3 regions of the Streptomyces sp. NPDC126499 genome follow, and region 1 is predicted to be linked to each of the others. Evidence: riboswitches for the same ligand, from Rfam matches in the RefSeq annotation. Region 1 holds a riboswitch; each other region holds the start of a gene.

The links. A riboswitch is a leader RNA that binds a small molecule or an ion and turns the genes downstream of it on or off. The one in region 1 is predicted to bind cyclic di-AMP.
Region 2: another riboswitch for cyclic di-AMP. It lies ahead of ABTZ91_RS21985 (transglycosylase family protein); the one in region 1 lies ahead of ABTZ91_RS26180 (M23 family metallopeptidase).
Region 3: another riboswitch for cyclic di-AMP. It lies ahead of ABTZ91_RS02885 (C40 family peptidase); the one in region 1 lies ahead of ABTZ91_RS26180 (M23 family metallopeptidase).

What each region holds. Positions count from the first base shown of each region.
Region 1 covers NZ_JBEOUO010000020.1:119,682-123,694, forward strand. Annotated here, with positions in the region: gene ABTZ91_RS26170 (pitrilysin family protein) at 1-931, shown strand, start outside; gene ABTZ91_RS26175 (pitrilysin family protein) at 958-2,325, shown strand; cyclic di-AMP (ydaO/yuaA leader) riboswitch at 2,528-2,693, shown strand; gene ABTZ91_RS26180 (M23 family metallopeptidase) at 2,706-3,476, shown strand; gene ABTZ91_RS26185 (GntR family transcriptional regulator) at 3,680-4,013, shown strand, end outside.
Region 2 covers NZ_JBEOUO010000014.1:151,912-155,924, forward strand. Annotated here, with positions in the region: gene ABTZ91_RS21980 (transglycosylase family protein) at 1-510, shown strand, start outside; cyclic di-AMP (ydaO/yuaA leader) riboswitch at 769-974, shown strand; gene ABTZ91_RS21985 (transglycosylase family protein) at 978-1,670, shown strand; gene eno (phosphopyruvate hydratase) at 1,936-3,222, shown strand; gene ABTZ91_RS21995 (septum formation initiator family protein) at 3,324-3,794, shown strand; gene ABTZ91_RS22000 (DUF501 domain-containing protein) at 3,876-4,013, shown strand, end outside.
Region 3 covers NZ_JBEOUO010000002.1:32,647-36,659, forward strand. Annotated here, with positions in the region: gene ABTZ91_RS02860 (hypothetical protein) at 1-484, shown strand, start outside; gene ABTZ91_RS02865 (transposase) at 569-778, opposite strand; gene ABTZ91_RS02870 (hypothetical protein) at 863-1,156, opposite strand; gene ABTZ91_RS02875 (VOC family protein) at 1,159-1,635, opposite strand; gene ABTZ91_RS02880 (ATP-binding protein) at 1,888-2,319, shown strand; gene ABTZ91_RS02885 (C40 family peptidase) at 2,322-2,798, opposite strand; cyclic di-AMP (ydaO/yuaA leader) riboswitch at 2,802-3,001, opposite strand; gene ABTZ91_RS02890 (hypothetical protein) at 3,316-3,621, opposite strand; gene ABTZ91_RS02895 (ATP-dependent Clp protease proteolytic subunit) at 3,629-4,013, opposite strand, start outside.

The DNA of each region.
Region 1 (4,013 bases):
CGTCGTCAAGAACGAGCGCCGCCAGCGCTACGACAACGTGCCGTACGGCACCGCCTTCGAGCGGCTGACCGCCCTCGCGTACCCCGAGGGCCACCCGTACCACCACACGCCGATCGGCTCGATGGCCGACCTGGACGCCGCCACCCTGGAAGACGCCCGGAACTTCTTCCGTACCTACTACGCGCCGAACAACGCGGTGCTGTCGGTCGTCGGCGACATCGATCCGCAGCAGACCCTCGCCTGGGTCGAGAAGTACTTCGGCTCCATCCCGGCCCACGACGGCAAGCCCGAGCCGCGCGACGGCTCGCTGCCCGACGTCATCGGCGGGCAGCTGCGCGAGGTCGTCGAGGAGGAGGTCCCGGCCCGCGCGCTGATGGCCGCCTACCGGCTCCCGCACGACGGCACCCGCGCGTGCGACGCGGCCGACCTCGCCCTGACCATCCTCGGCGGCGGTGAGTCCTCCCGCCTCCACAACCGCCTGGTCCGCCGCGACCGCACGGCCGTCGCCGCCGGCTTCGGCCTGCTGCGCCTGGCCGGAGCGCCCTCGCTGGGCTGGCTGGACGTCAAGACCTCCGGTGGCGTCGAGGTGCCGCGGATCGAGGCCGCCGTCGACGAGGAGCTCGCCCGCTTCGCCGCCGACGGACCGACGCCCGAGGAGATGGAGCGCGCCCAGGCCCAGCTGGAGCGCGAGTGGCTGGACCGGCTCGGCACGGTCGCGGGCCGCGCCGACGAACTGTGCCGGTACGCGGTGCTGTTCGGCGACCCGCAGCTCGCCCTGACCGCCGTGAACCGGGTCCTCGACGTCACCGCCGACGAGGTGCGCGAGGTCGCCGCGGCCCGGCTGCGCCCGGACAACCGAGCCGTCCTGGTCTACGAGCCGGTGACCGGCGAACAGAGCGACAGCGACGAGGAAGAGGGAGCGGACCAGTGACCGACGCTGCCGCGTCTTTGACGAGCATGACCTTCCACCCGCAGCCCCGGCCGGGCGAGGCCAAGCCCTGGGCGTTCCCCGCCCCGGAGCGCGGCGCGCTCGACAACGGCCTGACCGTGCTGCGCTGCCACCGCCCCGGACAGCAGGTGGTGGCCGTCGAGATCGTCCTCGACGCCCCGCTCGACGCCGAGCCCGAGGGCCTCGACGGCGTCGCCACCATCATGGCGCGGGCCCTGTCCGAGGGCACCGACCAGCACAGCGCCGAGGAGTTCGCCGCCGAGCTCGAGCGCTGCGGCGCCACCCTCGACGCGCACGCGGACCACCCCGGTGTACGGGTCTCCCTGGAGGTCCCGGTCTCCCGGCTGCCCAAGGCGCTCGGCCTGCTCTCCGAGGCCCTGATCGCCCCGGCCTTCGCCGAGAGCGAGATCGAGCGCCTGGTGCGCAACCGGCTCGACGAGATCCCCCACGAGACGGCCAACCCCGCCCGCCGCGCCGCCAAGCAGCTCTCCAAGGAGCTGTTCCCGGCCTCGTCCCGGATGTCCCGGCCGCGCCAGGGCACCGAGGAGACCGTCGGCGCGATCGACGCCGCCGCCGTCCGCGCCTTCTTCGACGCGCACGTGCGGCCGACCGCGGCCACCGCCGTGGTCGTCGGCGACCTCACCGGCGTCGACCTGGACAAGGTCCTCGACGACACCCTCGGCGCCTGGACGGGCGCGCCGGCCGCGCCCCGCCCCATGCCGCCGATCACGGCCGACGACACCGGCCGGGTCGTCATCGTGGACCGCCCCGGCGCCGTCCAGACGCAGCTGCTCATCGGCCGCGTCGGCGCCGACCGCCACGACCGCGTCTGGCCGGCCCAGGTGCTCGGCACGTACTGCCTCGGCGGCACCCTCACCTCCCGGCTGGACCGCGTGCTGCGCGAGGAGAAGGGATACACGTACGGCGTGCGGGCCTTCGGCCAGGTGCTGCGCTCCGACGGCAAGGGCAACGGCGCCTCCATGCTCGCCATCAGCGGCTCCGTCGACACCCCCAACACCGGTCCGGCCCTTGACGACCTGTGGAAGGTGCTGCGCACCCTCGCCGCCGAGGGACTGACCGACGCCGAGCGGGACGTCGCCGTGCAGAACCTGGTGGGGGTCGCCCCGCTCAAGTACGAGACGGCCGCCTCCGTGGCGGGCACCCTCGCCGACCAGGTCGAGCAGCACCTCCCGGACGACTACCAGGCGCAGTTGTACGCGCGACTGGCCGAGACGGGCACGGTGGAGGCGACCGCGGCCGTGGTCAACGCCTTCCCGGTGGACCGGCTCGTGACCGTGCTCGTCGGTGACGCGTCGAAGATCGCGGAGCCGGTGCGGGCGCTCGGCATCGGCGAAGTGAGCGTCGTCACCGGCTGATTGAGCCGCCGTCACGCACGGCGGAGGACCCCGGCGACCTGCTTCGCCGGGGTCCTCTCGTATGTCCGTATTGTCGTTGATCATGTCTGAATGCCCTGTGGCATGTCTTACAAATGACCGCGTCTGTTTGCCGATCGGATGAAGATCCGCCTAGCGTCGACCCGGCTGTCCGGCCGTCGCACCACGCCGCATCCGCGGCAACGGACAGTCATCGCCGAGTCCCCGCAAGGCGCGAGCCTGGGGAGCCGGGGACCCGCACGCAGTCCCTGGGGTGAATCGGACGCCTTCGCTCCGCGCGGAGGGGCCCGTAGGAGACCTTCCTGCTCCGAACCCGTCAGCTAACCCGGTAGGCGAGAGGGAAGGAAAGGATCAGCCACTACATGGCGTTCACCCGTGCCACCGGGAAGCATCGTGGTCCGAGCCGACTGGCGCGCCGCGGCGCCGGCATCGCCGGCGTGGCGACGCTCGCCACCACCGGCGTCATCGGCACCCTCGCCTCCCCGGCGTTCGCCGCCGACACGGAGGAACCCTCTCCCGAGGACACCGGTCTCACCCAGGTGATCACCGAGGAGTCCCTCGCCGAGCGGGTCGACGCCCAGGCCGCCGCCCAGGAGGAGGAGGCCTACGAGGCCGCCGCCCGGGCCAAGGCCGCCGCCGAGGCGAAGCGCAAGGCCGAGGCCCGCGCCAAGGAGGCCCGCGCGGCCAAGGAGCGCGCCGCCCGCGAGGCCGAGCGCAAGCGCCTGAACTCCTTCCAGCTCCCCGTCGCCGGCACGTACGTGTCCACCGGCTACAAGACCGGCGGCTCGCTCTGGTCCTCCGGCAGCCACTCCGGCATCGACTTCCACGCCTCCTACGGCAGCAAGGTCGTCTCCGTCGGCTCCGGCACCGTCGTCGAGGCCGGCTGGGGCGGCGCGTACGGCAACAACATCGTCATCCGGATGCACGACGGCACGTACACCCAGTACGGCCACCTCTCGGCGATCAACGTGTACGTCGGCCAGAAGGTCACCCCCGGCGAGCAGATCGGTGTCTCCGGCAACTCCGGCAACTCCACCGGCCCGCACCTCCACTTCGAGGCGCGCACCAGCGCCGAGTACGGCTCGGACATCAACCCGATCTCCTACCTCCGCGCCCGCGGCGTCAACGTCTGACCGACGGACCCGCCGATACGACCGGCGCGAACGGGTGCGCCCGACGCGGCCGACGCGACAGAAAAGGCCCCGGCTCCTGCGAGCCGGGGCCTTTTTCGTTCCCGAATTGCCGGGCGGCATCGGAAATTCCGGCGTCCTGCAATAGAGTCGCCGGAACAAGAGCCGCTCGATGGGGTTTCGCGCGGATCAACGGGAGGTCGGACATGCGCATTCCCGCGCACTCGGTATGCACGGCGATCCGGGACGACATCGTCGCCGGAGTGTTCGAGCGGGGCGCCCGGCTCACGGAGGAACAGCTCGCCCGCCGCTACGGGGTCTCCCGGGTCCCGGTCCGCGAGGCGCTGCGCACCCTGGAGTCCGAGGGCTTCGTGGTCACGCGCCGCCATGCCGGCGCCCATGTCGCCGAGCCCACCGAGCGGGAGGCGGCCGACCTGCTGGAGATGCGGTCCCTGCTCGAACCGCTGGGCGCCGCCCGGGCCGCGCAGCGGCGCACCGACGCCCACCTGAAGGTGCTGCGCGGCCTGGTCCGACTGGGGC
Region 2 (4,013 bases), on a different contig from region 1:
CCGACCTCCCCGGCCGCCCCGTCGACGGGTCCCTCGACGGGCTCCCCGACGGCGCCCTCGACCGGGTCCCCGACCGCGCCCACCACCCCCGTGACCCCCGGCAGTCCCGTAACGCCCGGTACGCCCGTAACACCGGACGTGTCCGTTACGCCGGGTGCGCCGGGTGCGCCCGGCTCGCCGGGCGGGACCGCCCCCGGCACCGGCAAGCACCGGGGTGACGCCGCGACAGAAGAACCGGGCATGACGGACACGGGCTCCGAATCCGGGCGCCATGCGGCACCGGCTGACGGGGCGACGGGCGGTGTGACCGGCGACCATTCGGACAAGGCGGACGAATACACCGTCAAGCCGGGTGACAGTCTGTCGGACATTGCGCGGGAGAACGGTCTCCTCGGCGGCTGGAACGCCCTCTACGACGCCAACAAGGAGACGGTCGGCTCCGACCCGGATCTCATCCTCCCTGGTCAGAGCCTGGAACTGCTGCCCGAACCGACCGTGCTCGGGGAGTAGTTCGGGGGCTAATGTCCGTTCTGTGCGAGTGAGACATGGGTCTCTCTTGTCGAACGGGCGTGTCACGTCCGCAAACTTTGCTCGCGCCGCCGCTCACCTGCGCAAACGCCACCTGACGGGGTGCAAGTAGGGGCGATTTTCCCGGCTTGATGGTCTTTGAACTTCCCCCGGGTCTGTGTCTACGGTCGTGACCGCTCGCCACCGCGGGCCCCACCGACCGGGAACGCCGAATCCTGCCGCCGGTCGATGGGAACAGTCGTCGCGCAAGCGCCGAAGGCAGGAGCGGGGGACCCAGGTAAGTCGCCGGCCCCGGCCGCCCGAGACGGGCGGCCGACGACCGGCTTGGGGTGAAGCCGCGTGCACGTCACGCGGCCGGGCAATTCCTCCCGGGTTCCGACGGAACCGGGGAGGCCCCATCGGCCCGAACCCGACAGCTCACCTCGCAGGCGTCGGTGAGGGAGATTTCCATGCTGCTTTCCGGCAAGGGCAAACACCGTCGTTCCTCCAAGGCCACCCGCGCCGTCGCGCTCGCCGGTGCCGCCGGTGTCGCCATCGCGGCCCCGCTGATGGGCGCGTCCTCGGCCTCGGCCGCCACCGCCTCCGAGTGGGACGCCGTCGCCCAGTGCGAGTCCGGCGGCAACTGGTCCATCAACACCGGCAACGGCTACTACGGCGGCCTGCAGTTCTCGGCCTCCACCTGGGCCGCGTACGGCGGCACCGCCTACGCCCCCACCGCCGACCAGGCCTCCAAGTCCCAGCAGATCGCCGTCGCCGAGAAGGTCCTCGCGGGCCAGGGCAAGGGCGCGTGGCCGAGCTGCGGCGTGGGCCTGTCCAGCGCCTCGTACGACGGCGGCTCCGCCGAGCAGGCGCAGCCGCGGCCGGAGCGGAAGGCCGAGCAGCCGACCACCCGCAGCGAGCAGCGCACCGCGCCGAAGAGCACGGCCAAGAAGAGCGAGTCGAAGCAGACCGTCACCACCCCGACCGGCAAGAAGGTCAAGAAGGGCGACGGCGAGTACAAGGTCGTGACCGGCGACACGCTCAGCAAGATCGCCCAGGCGCACGGCGTCGAGGGCGGCTGGGAGAAGCTCTTCGAGCTGAACAAGGACGTCGTCCAGGACGCCGACCTCATCTACCCGGGCCAGCAGCTCCACCTGAAGTAGTCCGGGCGACTGCCCCCTCCCCGCGGTGACCACCCCGGCCCGGAGCGCCCTTCCCCCGTGCGCTCCGGGCCGGGGTCTGCCCTTTCCCGCCCTACCGATGAGTAGGTAGGGGGCTTTCGTCCCGGGATGCATGCCCTCGGGTCCTTTTTCGTCCCAGGGGGCGGGCGCCCGGCTGGCCGGAGGCCCCCGGGCGGTTAGGCTCTTGTCGCAAGGCGAACGAGACCTTGCCGCATGCGTCACAACCAGCGTCACATCCCAGAAGGAGATGCTCGTGCCGTCCATCGACGTCGTCGTAGCCCGGGAAATCCTGGACTCCCGAGGCAACCCCACGGTCGAGGTCGAGGTCGGCCTCGACGACGGCAGCACCGGCCGTGCTGCCGTCCCGTCCGGTGCCTCCACCGGTGCGTTCGAGGCCCTCGAGCTCCGCGACGGTGACCCCAACCGTTACCAGGGCAAGGGCGTGGAGAAGGCCGTTCTCGCCGTCATCGAGCAGATCGGCCCCGAGCTGGTCGGTTACGACGCCACCGAGCAGCGCCTGATCGACCAGGCGATGTTCGACCTGGACGCCACCCCGGACAAGTCCTCCCTCGGCGCCAACGCCATCCTCGGCGTCTCCCTCGCCGTCGCGCACGCCGCCTCCGAGGCCTCCGACCTGCCGCTCTTCCGCTACCTCGGCGGCCCGAACGCGCACCTGCTGCCCGTTCCGATGATGAACATCCTGAACGGCGGCTCGCACGCCGACTCCAACGTGGACATCCAGGAGTTCATGATCGCGCCGATCGGCGCCGAGTCCTTCTCCGAGGCCCTGCGCTGGGGCACCGAGGTCTACCACACCCTGAAGAAGGTCCTGAAGGACAAGGGCCTGTCCACCGGCCTCGGCGACGAGGGCGGCTTCGCCCCGAACCTCGGCTCCAACCGCGAGGCCCTCGACCTCATCCTCGAGGCCATCAAGCAGGCCGGCTACGTGCCCGGCAAGGACATCGCGCTCGCGCTCGACGTCGCCGCCTCCGAGTTCTACAAGGACGGCTCGTACGAGTTCGAGGGCAAGTCCCGCTCGGCCGCCGAGATGACCGAGTACTACGAGGAGCTCGTCTCCGCGTACCCGCTGGTCTCCATCGAGGACCCGCTCTTCGAGGACGACTGGGCCGGCTGGAAGGCCATCACCGAGAAGCTCGGCACCAAGGTGCAGCTCGTCGGCGACGACCTGTTCGTCACCAATCCCGAGCGCCTCGCCCGCGGCATCGAGGAGGGCTCCGCCAACGCCCTCCTGGTCAAGGTCAACCAGATCGGCTCGCTGACCGAGACCCTGGACGCCGTCGAGCTCGCCCAGCGCAACGGCTTCAAGTGCATGATGTCCCACCGCTCCGGCGAGACCGAGGACGTCACCATCGCCGACCTGGCCGTCGCCACCAACTGCGGCCAGATCAAGACCGGCGCCCCGGCCCGCTCCGAGCGCGTCGCCAAGTACAACCAGCTCCTGCGCATCGAGGAGATCCTCGACGACGCGGCGGTCTACGCCGGCCGCAGCGCCTTCCCGCGCTTCAAGGGCTGATCCGGCGGAAGCCCGGTTACCTACGTCCCCGCACCCGGTCCCGTACCGTGTGCGGGGACGTACGTTTGAACACAGGCGCGTGACACGGGGAGGCGCACGACATGGCCGTGAAGGACCGGGACCGGTTCTCGACCGCGACCCGGATCAGGCTGCTCGGCGAGCAGACCGCCGCCCGTGTCTACCGCTCCCAGACCCGCCGCCAGGCCCGCCGCTCGCGGCTCACCGGCCGCGCGGCCTTCCTGGCCCTGGTGGTCTGCTCGCTCGTGGTGGCGCTCGCCTACCCGATGCGGCAGTACGTCTCGCAGCAGGGCGAGATCGCCGACCAGGAGCGCAAGGCCGCCGAGGCGGCGAAGCGGGTCGAGGAGCTGCGGGACGAGAAGGCCCGCCTCCAGGACCCGGCCTACGTACGGCGGCTGGCCCGCGAGCACCTGCACTACGTGTTGCCGGGCGAGACCGGCTTCACCGTGAACGACCCCGACGCGGAGCACCGGCCCCGCACCGAGCAGGGCGCGACGGACCGTCCGTGGTACGACAACCTGTGGGACGGCGTGGACCGCGCCGACCGCCCCTGACGGCAGCCGTCACGCGATCCGCCAGAAGATCCGTCACGGCGTCCGCACCGACGCCCGCACCGACCGACGAGCAAGGCAGACATGGAAACGCCCCCTCCGCAGACCGAACGCACCGAGCCCACCGACGCGGACGTCGCCGCGTTCCAGGAGCAGCTCGGCCGGCCGCCCCGCGGCCTGCGCGCCATCGCGCACCGCTGCCCGTGCGGCAACCCGGACGTC
Region 3 (4,013 bases), on a different contig from region 1:
GGGGAAGGAAGGTGACTACTTCAGCGGCGAACAGGTCACGATGTGGGGGGTCGATCAGTTCTGGGGCCTCCCCGAGTACCCGCACACCCCGTACTACCGAACCTTTGAGACCGTTGTCGACGCGGACGCGCACCTCTATGAGTTCGTCGTGCCCATGGTGCCCCCGACGTGGAACGAGAGGGAGCGTGTCGAGGAGTACGTCGCCCTCATGGAGCAGGGAACGGTGCCCACGGCGGTGGCGATCTCCACGCTGGACGTGTGCCAGCCCGCCCTGGGCTTGGGAGAGGACCCGTCTGTCCACTGGGGCCTGACCCACTTCCTCCTCGACGGTCATCACAAACTGGAGGCCGCTGCCACAGCCGGCCGGCCGGTGCTGCTCCTCTCGCTCCTGACCCTGGGCGAGAGCCTCGCCGGAGCGGAGGACTGTACACGCCTCCCCGCACTGCGGGCTCGACCCCGTTCGGCTCGGGCGACCGGCACCTGAGCCAGCGCCGAAGAGCATGCCTGGGGGCCAACAGCAGCGCACACCCAGGCCACCGAGGTTTTGTCGTCAAATGTCACGCCCGCATCAGGAGGGACGCGAGAGTGTCCGCCGCCCACCTGCGAAAACGCGTGTGCAGCGTCGCGCACGGAGCGTAGGCAGGTTCCGCCAGGGCGTCCCGGTCCGGAACTTCCCCACCATCCCCTTCAGGGCCCGGTGGTCGTCCGGCCGCTTCCGTCCCCGCAACGACACGGGCAGCAACGGCCGGGCGAAACGCCACTCGGCCAGACAGTTCATGGCGACGTATCACGACACCGTGACCCCAAAAATCATTTGGAGACACGCTCTAGGGACGGGGCGGCTCCCGGCGGGGTCCGGTCGTCAGCTGTCGCTTCCCGCTCCCGGGCCCCGTCCTTCCTCGGAGCGGTCGCGGCCCTCTCCGGCCGTGCCCCGGCGCCCGTGCGGATGGCGCTGTTCCTCGCGGCCGAGGCCCGGGGACTGGCGCTTGGCGTCCATGCCGTGGTCGTCGGGCGCGGCGTCGCCGAGGCTGCCCCGTACGGCCTCCTCCGCCTCCCGGCGGGCCTCGGCGTCGCCGCTCTCGCCGACGGCCTGGGACGGTGTGGTCCGGGGCGGCCGGTCGGCGGGCAGTGTGCGTCGGCGCTCGTGGTGGCTCATGATCACCCTCCTGGCGTGGTGGTCGAGGGGGACGGGTTTGTACGCGGCTGCCCCGCCGGATCAGGGTGAAACGCGCCGTTCGGTGCCTGTGCGGGGGCCAGGACGAAGGCGTGGCCGGCCGGGTCCGTGTAGCGACGCACGTCGGTGCGCCGGTCGAGGCGGGCGCCGTTGCGTTCGGCGGCGACCGGGCGGGCGCCCAGGGAGATCGCTTCCCGCTCGGCCTCGTCGAGTGCGTCGGGGGCGACGAGGATCCGCAGGTGGGCCTGCTGGGAGTCCTCCGGGCGCGGCCAGCTCGGCGGTGCCTGGCCGGGGTCGCGGCGGATGCCGAGGGCGGGACCGGTGGGGGACTGGAGCAGGAGCAGGTCGGGGTCGCCGTCGGCCGGTTCGACGGTGGCGCCGAGCAGGGTGGCGTAGAAGCGGGCGAGGGGTTCGGGATCGCTGCTGTCGAGGACGAGGACGGTCGTCTTGGGAACGGTCATACGGTTCGTGTGCCCGCTCAACGTCCGTACAGGCGTGGCCGGTCGGCCCCGCGCCCGATCCGCCCGGCCTGCACGCCCGCCCGGTCCGCCACCGGTCCGCCGCCGATCCGCTCGCCCGTCGGACGGTTCACTGCTTCGGGCGACAGATATCCGTATATCGCGGTGGATCGCCCCCCGGGGCGGCACGATCGGTGGCACTCTGACGCGAAGAGCGAGCCGGGCGGGGCCCGGTGGGAAAGGGACAGCGTCGCCATGGCAGACCATCAGGAAGCAACCGTCACGCTGCCGAGCGATCCCGCCTCGGTCGCTGCCGCCCGGCGGTACGTCGCCGAGGTCCTCTCCTCCTGGGGTCTCGGCGACGGCACCGACATCGCGGACACGGTCCGGCTGGTCGTCTCGGAGCTGGCGACCAACGCCGTGCAGCACACCTTCGGGCAGTCGCCCACCTTCACGGTCGACGTCCGTCTGGAGCGGGACGAGCTGCTGCGCATCGGGGTCACCGACAGCCATCCGCGGTGGCCCCAGCGCCTCCCGGCGGCGGTCCAGCAGGACAACGGCCGGGGCATGGTCATCATCCGTTACCTGGCCGCCGAGGCGGGCGGCCGGCTGTCGGTGACGCCGACGGCCGAGGGCGGGAAGACCGTCTGGATCGACCTGCCCTGGCCGGCGGCGGTTCCCGGCTGACGTCAGCGGACCCGGCCGTAGAGGACCTTCGACGTCCAGATCCGGTCGAGCTTCACCCACGAGCCCTGCTTCGGCGAGTGCCAGATCTTGTTGTTCCCCGCGTAGATGCCGACGTGGTACACCCTTCCACCGGAATGGAAGAAGACGAGGTCCCCCTTCTGCCGGCTCGACGCGGAGATGTGCCGGGTCTTGTTGTACTGCTGCTGCGCGGTGCGGGGCAGCGTCTTGCCCGCCTTCTTGTACGAGTAGAGCGTGAGGCCCGAGCAGTCGAAACGGGTGGGGCCGGCCGCACCGTACTTGTAGGGCGATCCCTTCTTCGAGGCCGCGACGTTCAACGCCTTGCCGGCGTACGAGGTGGCGGCCTGGGCCTCGGGTGCCGCTCCTGGGGCGAGCAGCGTGCCGCCGACGGCGGCGAGGGTGAGAGCCGAGACGGCTCCGGCCCGGGACAGCAGGGACGGGACATGAATCTGCGCAGTCATGCGCAACCCTTCGTCAGCCGCCTGTGAAGGATGACCTGTCGGGTTCGGGCAGGCGAAGATGCCCGGCCGCGGCTGCGGCTTCACCCCGAGGAACGTCCCCCACTGCGCGAGACGTCCCGTGTTGCTCGGGTCCTCCACTCCTGCCGATCCACTCCTGTCGACCAGACGTCCGGGACGGCGGCAGGACTCGGCGTCCGCCCGGACCGCCCCGCCTCGGGTGGCGGGGGCTTGTCGTCGACAGGGATCTTGACTCACACACTGGCCCGAATCCGAGCTGAAACGGCGATTTGTGAGGCTCCTCACGACTGATCCATACGGGTGGACAGTCGGGATTCGGGACCCTCGATGTTTGGCCGACGGGCCCTTCACCAGGGGTGGAACGCCCGATTCCGCCAGATGCGTACACCCGTTGCGCAACTCACCTGAGTTTTATGTCGATACATCGACTACGCCGAACGAGGGAGGGATTCTGCGGTCCGCGTGCCCCGAGTGGACCTCGACACGACACGCCCCGATGTCAACTCACCTGGTCCCCGGGGACGGTGACGCGCCCGGAACGCCGCTCGCCGTCGAGCGTCCGCAGCGCCCGCGCCAGCGTGTCGGCGTGCACCTCGCTCTCACCCCGCATGTGCATGAGCGTCAGCGCGTCACGCAGCGCCGTCGCACGGCCGACCAGCGCCTGCGCCGCGCGGAGCGCCCCATAGGTATGCGAGGTCCTGGATGGATTGATCCGGCCCAGCAGGTCGACGACTTCGAGGTACGCGTCGACGAACTCGCCCTCGGCGCGGGTCAGCGCGGGCAGCGGCGGCAGCTCCGGAAGCACGTCGGCCTCACTCCTTCCCGGCGCCGGCGGTCCCGCGGCGGCTCTCGACGACGTGGTCCACCAGGCCGTACGCCACCGCGCCCGCCGCGTCGAGCACGGTGGTCCGGTCGATGTCGGCGTCGACGCGCTCGTGGTCCTTGCCGGTGTGCTCCGCGAGCAGTCCGGCGACCAGGGCGCGCTGCCGCAGCAATTCCCGTGCCTGGATGTCGAGATCGCTGGGCTGTCCCCGCAACGGCTCGTCCAGCGTGGGCTGCTGGAGGACGATCCGGGCCCCCGGCAGGGTGAGCCGCCGGCCGGGCGTGCCGGCGGCGAGCAGCACCGCGGCGGGCCCCACGGCCTGGCCGAGGCAGATGGTCTCCACCTCGCAGGAGACCGTGCGGATCGTGTCGTAC